Regions from separate parts of the Arthrobacter sp. NPDC056493 genome, predicted to be linked through region 2. Evidence: predicted binding sites of a transcription regulator. Region 2 holds the regulator's gene; the other holds the start of a gene.

Region 1 (3,855 bases), on a different contig from region 2:
CGAAGGCCGCGAATCGTGTCCAGAACGTCCCTTGCCCCCGTGCTCAGCCCGATATCGCCCTGGGCCGTGAAGTGGACAGACCCTGGCTCGGGGGAGGCAGGGGGCTCAGCCGGGGAAGGCCGCGTGGGGGAGGACGTCCCTGGCGGGGAGGGAACCGCCGGGCTGGAAGGCTCTGCCGTTGCCGGCGGCCGGGACGTGCCGGGTGAAACCGGCCCCCCGGACGACGGCGGGGGCGCGGGCGGGCCCGGCTGGCATCCGGTGAGCAGCAGCGCCAGCCCGAGAACGGCGGCCCGTATCAGGCCAGCCCATCCACGCTGTTTCGACGGTCCGGTCATGGTCCCTCACATCACGGAACTGAGCCTGTTGCCGCTGCAGGCTGGGGAACAGGAAGTACTGCTAGGCCTCAGGGTAGTGCCCGCAATACCGCCGTGCCAGACACCGGTCCCGGCCCGGATGGCAGTGACAGGCTTCGTAATGAATATGACAAATTCTGTCACTGCACGTACGCTCGCAGCCGGACCTCTCGCACCCAACGCTAAGGAGCCCCACATTGAAGATCGCAAAAATCCTGGCTGCGGCCGCGGCCGGTGCGGCGCTGCTGGCTCCCGTTCTCTGCGCCCTGCCGGCCCAGGCCACCGCGGCCCAAGGCGTGCCCGTCAAAGAGGTGCCGGCGCCCCATGATGGCGGCACCTTCAGCAGGGATATAGCCGGTGGCGGTACCACCACAGTTTCAGCCGCCCCCTTCGCGGCGCAAGTTTCCTTCGACGCCGCAGGCACCAATGTGCAGTGCACCGGCAGTCTGATCGCTGCCAGCTGGGTCATCACGGCCAAGCACTGCAACTCCACGAGCCTGAGGTCGGTCCGGCTGGGTACCAGCTACCTCGGAGCCGGGGGTGTGGTCCGTACGGTCGCCGGGCGCTACCCCGCACCTGCCGGCGATGTCCTGCTGCTGAAGCTGGCCACGCCGTACTACGGCTCCTACGTGGGCCTGTCCGGTTCCTTTCCCGCCACCGGAACCACCGCCAGAGTGTATGGCTGGGGGTATCAGTCCGAGGGATCCGGTGCCATGTCCTACTACCTCAAGGCGGCGGACGTCTCGGTGGTGTGGCAGGGTGTGGACAACTATGGCGGCCCGTCTGTCCGGACGAGGTCGGAAAGCGGCCACACGCTCGACGGCGACTCCGGCGGCCCGCTGGTCGTGAACGGCAAGCTTGCAGGCGTCCTGTCCACATCGGACATCCTGCCGGCCCCGAACCCTTCGAGTTACACCGGCTACTACAACGACCACGCCTCCGTGGTGCGCAACCTCGCCTGGATCACCAGCGTCTCGGGGGTCCGGGGCTCCTAGCGGGTTACATTCCGGGCAGGTCGAGGGTCTCGTACACCTGGATGCTGGCGCCGGGCATCATGAGGTGCGGGTGCCCCTCGAGCAGGGCCAAGGCGCCGTCCATGTCCTCGGCCTGCAGAATGCCGTAGCCGCCCACGCTGGTGTTCGTGTCCGAGGTGCCCGACTGGCTGACCTCCTTGCCTGCGCCCAGGGGTTGGCCCATGTCCACGATGCCGCTGCCGGCCCGGGATGCCCACTCCATCCACGCCTTCATGCCTTCCTGGGCGGCCTCGGGGGAACTCTCCGCCATCTGGGATTGTGCCGACTGCGGTGCGTTGTAAAGAACTACAAACTTCTTCATTGCCGGTCCTGTCTCTGGGGTAGTGGCAGCCACAGGTTGATCCTAGGGGGATTCGGCCGGCGGCGATACAGTTCAAGGGCCACCGTTCACGGAAAATTCGCCCGTCCGCAAGAGGTGCATTTCGCTGTGGGAAAACCTGGCCGTGAGGACCTGAAAAAGCAAAGTTGAGCGTAGTAGACTCAACTCATCTAAACCGTCTTCGAAAGGAGCTCTCTTTGGACGTCAAATTCACCACCAAGAGCCAGGAGGCTCTTTCGGCTGCCGCCATGAATGCCTCCACGGCAGGGAACCCGCAGGTGGAACCCGCACACCTGCTCAAGGCGCTGATGGATCAGCGGGAGGGTGTCGCCGTGGCGCTCCTCCGCGCCACCGGAGCCGATCCGGACGCCGTCAGCGTGCAGTCCAGTACCGCCATCAAGGCCCTGCCCGCCACGTCGGGAAGCTCGGTCCAGCAGGCCCAGCTCTCCCGGCCTTCCCTGCAGGCGATCCAGAACGCCCAGAACGAGGCCGACAAGCTTGGTGATTCCTTCGTCTCCACCGAGCACCTGCTGCTGGGTCTTTCGGCCGGAAGCGATGGCGTGGGCAGGCTGCTGCGCGACGCCGGCGCGTCCCATGAGGCGCTGGCGGCCGCCCTGCCAAGTGTCCGCGGCGACCGCAAGGTCAGTTCGCCCGACCCCGAGAACACCTTCCAGGCCCTGGAAAAATTCGGCACTGACCTCACCGCCGTGGCGCGTTCCGGGAAGCTCGATCCGGTCATCGGCCGTGACAGCGAAATCCGCCGCGTGGTGCAGGTGCTCAGCCGCCGGACCAAGAACAACCCCGTGCTGATCGGCGAACCGGGCGTCGGCAAGACCGCCGTCGTCGAGGGCCTGGCCCAGCGGATGGTCGCGGGCGACGTGCCGGAGAGCCTTCGGGGCAAGACCCTGATCTCCCTGGACCTGGCCTCCATGGTTGCCGGCGCCAAGTACCGCGGCGAGTTTGAGGAGCGGCTCAAGGCCGTCCTTGAGGAGATCAAGAACTCCGACGGCCGGATCGTGACGTTCATCGATGAGCTGCACACCGTGGTGGGTGCCGGTGCCAGCGGCGAAAGCGCCATGGACGCCGGCAACATGCTCAAGCCCATGCTGGCCCGCGGTGAGCTGCGGCTGATCGGCGCCACCACGCTCGACGAATACCGCGAGAACATCGAGAAGGACCCTGCCCTGGAGCGGCGCTTCCAGCAGGTGTACGTCGGGGAGCCCAGCGTGGACGACACCATCGGCATCCTCCGCGGACTGAAGGAGCGGTACGAGGCCCACCACAAGGTTGCCATCGCCGACTCCGCGCTGGTGGCTGCCGCGACGCTCTCCAACCGCTACATTTCCGGCCGGCAGCTGCCGGACAAGGCGATCGACCTCGTCGACGAGGCCGCCTCCCGGCTGCGCATGGAGATCGACTCCGCCCCGGAGGAGATCGACCAGCTGCGGCGCGCCGTCGACCGGCTCACGATGGAGGAACTCGCCCTGCAGGGCGAGACCGACGCTGCGTCCGTGGAGCGGCTTGCTGCCCTGCGGGCCGACATGGCGGACAAGAAGGAGCAACTGGCCGGCCTCAACGCCCGTTGGGAAGCCGAGAAGGCCGGCCTGAACCGCGTGGGCGACCTGAAGGCAAAGCTGGATGAGCTGCGGTCCACGGCGGACAAGGCACAGCGCGAGGGTGACCTGGAGACGGCGTCCCGGATCCTTTACGGCGAAATTCCGGCCCTGGAGCGCGAGCTGAGCGACGCCGCCGAGGCCGAGGCCGCCGTCGCGGACAAGTCCGCCCTGATGGTGGCTGAAGAGGTCACCGCCACCGACATCGCCGAGGTCATCGCCGCGTGGACCGGCATTCCGGCCGGCCGCATGCTGCAGGGCGAAAGCCAGAAGCTGCTGCACATGGAGGAGGAGCTCGGCAGGCGGCTGATCGGCCAGTCCAAGGCCGTTACCGCCGTATCCGACGCCGTGCGCCGCGCCCGGGCCGGCATCAGCGACCCCAACAGGCCCACCGGTTCCTTCCTGTTCCTGGGTCCTACCGGCGTCGGCAAAACCGAGCTCGCCAAGGCGCTCGCGGACTTCCTGTTCGACGACGAACGCGCCATGGTGCGGATCGACATGTCCGAGTACAGCGAGAAGCACTCCGTGGCGCGCCT
Region 2 (3,855 bases):
TCCGTGAGCGGTATGCCATGGCGCGGGCGTTCCACAACGACGCCCAGCAGTCAATGACTGCGGCGGCCACGGCATCCGGCCCGGTGACGTTCAGGTAAGTGTCCTGCTGGCCCGCGAAGCTGGCCGAGGCGAGGTCCTCCGCCGTGGCCGAGGACCGCACCGCCACCCGTGCGGCGTCGCCGCTGGACTCCGCTCCGGCCTCGTCGCCTGCTCCGGCCGCCGTCTGGTTGCCCAGCCGCCCGTAGGCAGCGAGGAGTTCTCCGCCAATCTCCTCGGGCATCCTGCTCTCGGCGAACAAGGCGCGGATCTGCATGGCGGCAGCGTCATAGTCGTTGTTCGAAGCGCCGGCGGGGAGGGCGGCAAGTTCAAGGATGCGGCCGGCGATCCCGTTGGCGTTGACGAAGTCCTGGTAGGCCGCCGTGGTGAGCACGAAGCCCGGCGGCACCGGAAAACCGGCCCGGGCCAGCTCACCGAGGTTGGCACCCTTGCCGCCTGCCTCGTCCAGATCGCTGCGTCCCAGCTGGTCAAAATCCTTGATGTAGGTCACGGCCCTGCGTCCCTTCTGCCCGGGAGCCTGGGCCGCGGCATTGCGGCTGGTGACCCCGTTCCGGCGCTGCACCCTATTTTGGCACCGCATCCGATTCTGGCAATGGGAAGGCCATCCGCGCTTGGCCGGAGGCGCTTGGCTGGAGGCGGCTTGCTAGCTATCGCCGCGCGGGCGCCACACCACGACGGCCTGCGAACGGGGACGGGGGCGCTGGCCGCGCGCCAGGCTCACCACGTCGCCGGCGGTGCCGGCGGCGAAGATCCGGGAATCCAGGGGATCACGACGGCGGGCCAGTTCCTCGGTCAGTTCGCTCACCCGGCGCTGCAGTGCAGCCACCTGGTTTTCGAGCTCCAGAATGCGCTTGATCCCCTCGAGCGAGACGCCCTCGTGGGACAGCCGCTGCACCTCGCGGAGCCGGTTGACGTCCTGCTGGGAGTAGCGCCGGGACTTGCCCGGCGCCCGGCTGGGCGAGACAATGCCCAGCCGGTCGTACTGGCGGAGTGTCTGCGGGTGCATGTCGGCAAGCTCGGCGGCCACCGAGATGACGAAGATCGGCTGATCGAAATTGATGTCCACGGCCGGCACCCGTCCCTAAAGCCGGGCCTTGGCTGCCAGGCCCTGGCGGACGTCCGCTCCGGTGGTGGCCGCTGCGAATGCTTTCACGGCCTCCTCGGCTTCCTTGCTCAGGTTCTGCGGCACGGCGACGTCGATGGTCACCAGCAGGTCCCCGGTGGCCTTCGATGTCTTGACACCGCGGCCCTTGACCCGGAGCGTGCGCCCCGACGGCGTGCCGGCGGGAACACGGACCCGGACGTGTTCGCCGTCGATCGTGGGAACCTCGATGTCGGCGCCCAAAGCAGCCTCCGGGAAGCTGACCGGAACGTGGATCCGGAGGTTGTCGCCGTCGCGCGTGTAAAAGTCATGGGTCTTGACATTGACGGTGACCAGAAGGTCGCCGTTGCCCGCCGGGCCGTACTGGCCCTTGCCGCGGACGCGCACCTTCTGGCCGTCCTTGATGCCCGCGGGCACCCGGACGTCGATGACCTCGCCGTCCGGTTCGCGCAGCCCAATGGTGGTGCCGCGGATGGACCCGGCGAAGGAGATGCTGGTGCTCGCCGACCGGTCGGCACCCTTCTGCGGTGCGCGCTGGTAACCGGCAGGGCCGCCACCGAAGCCGCCGCCGAACAGGTCGGCGAACTCGGGTGGAACGCCACCAGCGGTGCTGAACCCGCCGGAGTGGCGACCGGCGCCACCGGTGAAGAGGCCGCCGAAGAGGTCCTCGAAGCCGCCGTTCGCCGTGCTCCCGGCACCGTGAGGCGCAAAACGTGCCCCGCCGCCCATGGCCCGGATGGCGTCATACTGCTGCCGCTCATCAGGATCGGACAGCACGGAGTACGCCTCGGAGATGTCCTTGAACTTCTTCTCCGCAGCAGCGTCCCCGGAGTTCGTATCCGGGTGGTACTGCCGCGCAAGCTTCCGGTATGCCTTCTTGATGTCGGCGTCGGAAGCGTCCTTGGCAACACCAAGGATCTTGTAGAAGTCCTTGTCCACCCAGTCCTGGCTAGCCAATGGCGTTTCCTTTCAAATCTCTGTGCCGAGATGGCAGTTCGCGGCAATGTTCTTGCGAATCACTGCGCGAACTGCCAACTCGATGGGGTAATGCTACGCCGGGACAGCGACGATGACCTGGGCCGCGCGGAGGACCCGTTCACCTGACTTGTAGCCGGAGCGGAGAACCTGGCTGACGGTGTCAACCTCGATGTCATCGCCGGGCTGCTGGATGAGGGCCTCGTGGATGGTCGGGTCGAACTCCACGCCGGTCTCGTCGATGCGGGTCAGGCCGTACGTCTTCAGCGCGTTCTCCAGCTTGGCGGCGATCGCGGCGAACGGGCCGTCCGCGAGGTCACCGTGCTGGCGGGCGGCGTCGACGTCGTCCAGCACCGGGAGCAGGGAGTTCAGGACGCCGATGACGGCCATCTCCCCTGCCACGGCGCGGTCGCGTTCGACCCGCTTGCGGTAGTTGACGTACTCGGCCTGCAGGCGGAGCAGGTCGTTCTTCAGCTCCGCCGCCGCGGCGGCCTCGGTCCCCTGCGCCACGGACTCCTCGGCGGGCACCTCGACCTGGTTGAGGATTTCCTCAGCCTGGGCGAGGGCGTCGCCGTCGGAATCCGCCGCGGAGGCTGCCGGCTCACCCTGCGGGTGGCGGGCTTCCCCGGTTACCGGGTCCACCTTGCGGTGGTCCCGGATGACCGGTTCGTCGCGGTTGCTGCCCTGGTCGCGGGAAGAGTTGTGCTCTTCTTCGTTACCGTGATGCGGCATGGTTACTTCTTCTCTTCTTCGTCGACGATCTCAGCGTCGACGATATCTTCATCCGAAGAACCCGTCTTGTCGCCGGCGGGGGTGCCTTCAGCACCTGCAGCGCCGGTGGCGCCGTCCGGGGAACCGGCCTGGGCGTAGATGGCCTCGCCGAGCTTGGTCTGGGAAGCCTGCAGCTTCTCAAACGCGGTCTTGACGGCGGCGTCGTCGGTGCCTTCGAGGGCCTTCTTGAGGGCGTCGACGTCGGACTGGACCTCGGTCTTGACCTCTTCCGGCAGCTTGTCAGCGTTGTCGGCGATCAGCTTGTCCACGGAGTAGGCGAGCTGCTCGGCGGTGTTGCGGGTGTCAGTGGCCTCGCGGCGGGCCTTGTCCTCGGCTGCGTGCTCCTCGGCGTCCTTGACCATGCGGTCGATGTCTTCCTTGGAGAGCGCGGTGCCGCCGGTGATGGTCATGGACTGTTCCTTGCCGGTGCCCTTGTCCTTCGCGGAGACGTGCACGATGCCGTTGGCGTCGATGTCGAAGGTGACCTCGACCTGCGGGACGCCGCGCGGGGCCGGCGCGATGCCGGTCAGCTCGAACGTGCCCAGCGGCTTGTTGTCGCGGGTGAACTCGCGCTCGCCCTGGAAGACCTGGATGGCCACGGACGGCTGGTTGTCGTCAGCCGTGGTGAAGGTCTCGGACCGCTTGGTGGGGATGGCCGTGTTGCGCTCGATCAGGTGCGTCATGACACCGCCCTTGGTTTCGATGCCCAGGGACAGCGGGGTGACGTCGATCAGGAGAACGTCCTTGCGCTCACCCTTCAGCACGCCGGCCTGCAGGGCTGCGCCAACGGCCACAACCTCGTCCGGGTTGACGCCCTTGTTGGGCTCCTTGCCGCCGGCCAGTTCCTTGACCAGTTCGGAGACAGCGGGCATGCGGGTGGAGCCGCCGACGAGCACGATGTGGTCGATGTCGGAAAGCTTGATGCCCGCTTCCTTGATGACGTCGTGGAA

The links. Region 2 encodes HspR, which represses chaperone genes until heat shock. Its sites were predicted from a motif close to AAGTTGAGTCNNNNNGACTCAACTT; they were not measured.
Region 1: clpB (ATP-dependent chaperone ClpB) is a predicted target of HspR. The motif match lies at 1,850-1,874, and genes of this name have one in related genera.

Annotation. Positions count from the first base shown of each region.
Region 1 covers NZ_JBHTSL010000002.1:42,878-46,732, forward strand. Annotated here, with positions in the region: gene ACFQ50_RS01130 (metallophosphoesterase) at 1-335, opposite strand, end outside; gene ACFQ50_RS01135 (S1 family peptidase) at 551-1,348, shown strand; gene ACFQ50_RS01140 (hypothetical protein) at 1,353-1,688, opposite strand; gene clpB (ATP-dependent chaperone ClpB) at 1,904-3,855, shown strand, end outside.
Region 2 covers NZ_JBHTSL010000010.1:83,805-87,659, reverse strand. Annotated here, with positions in the region: gene ACFQ50_RS06775 (PEP/pyruvate-binding domain-containing protein) at 1-619, opposite strand, end outside; gene ACFQ50_RS06770 (heat shock protein transcriptional repressor HspR) at 701-1,123, opposite strand; gene ACFQ50_RS06765 (DnaJ C-terminal domain-containing protein) at 1,139-2,116, opposite strand; gene ACFQ50_RS06760 (nucleotide exchange factor GrpE) at 2,210-2,866, opposite strand; gene dnaK (molecular chaperone DnaK) at 2,869-3,855, opposite strand, start outside.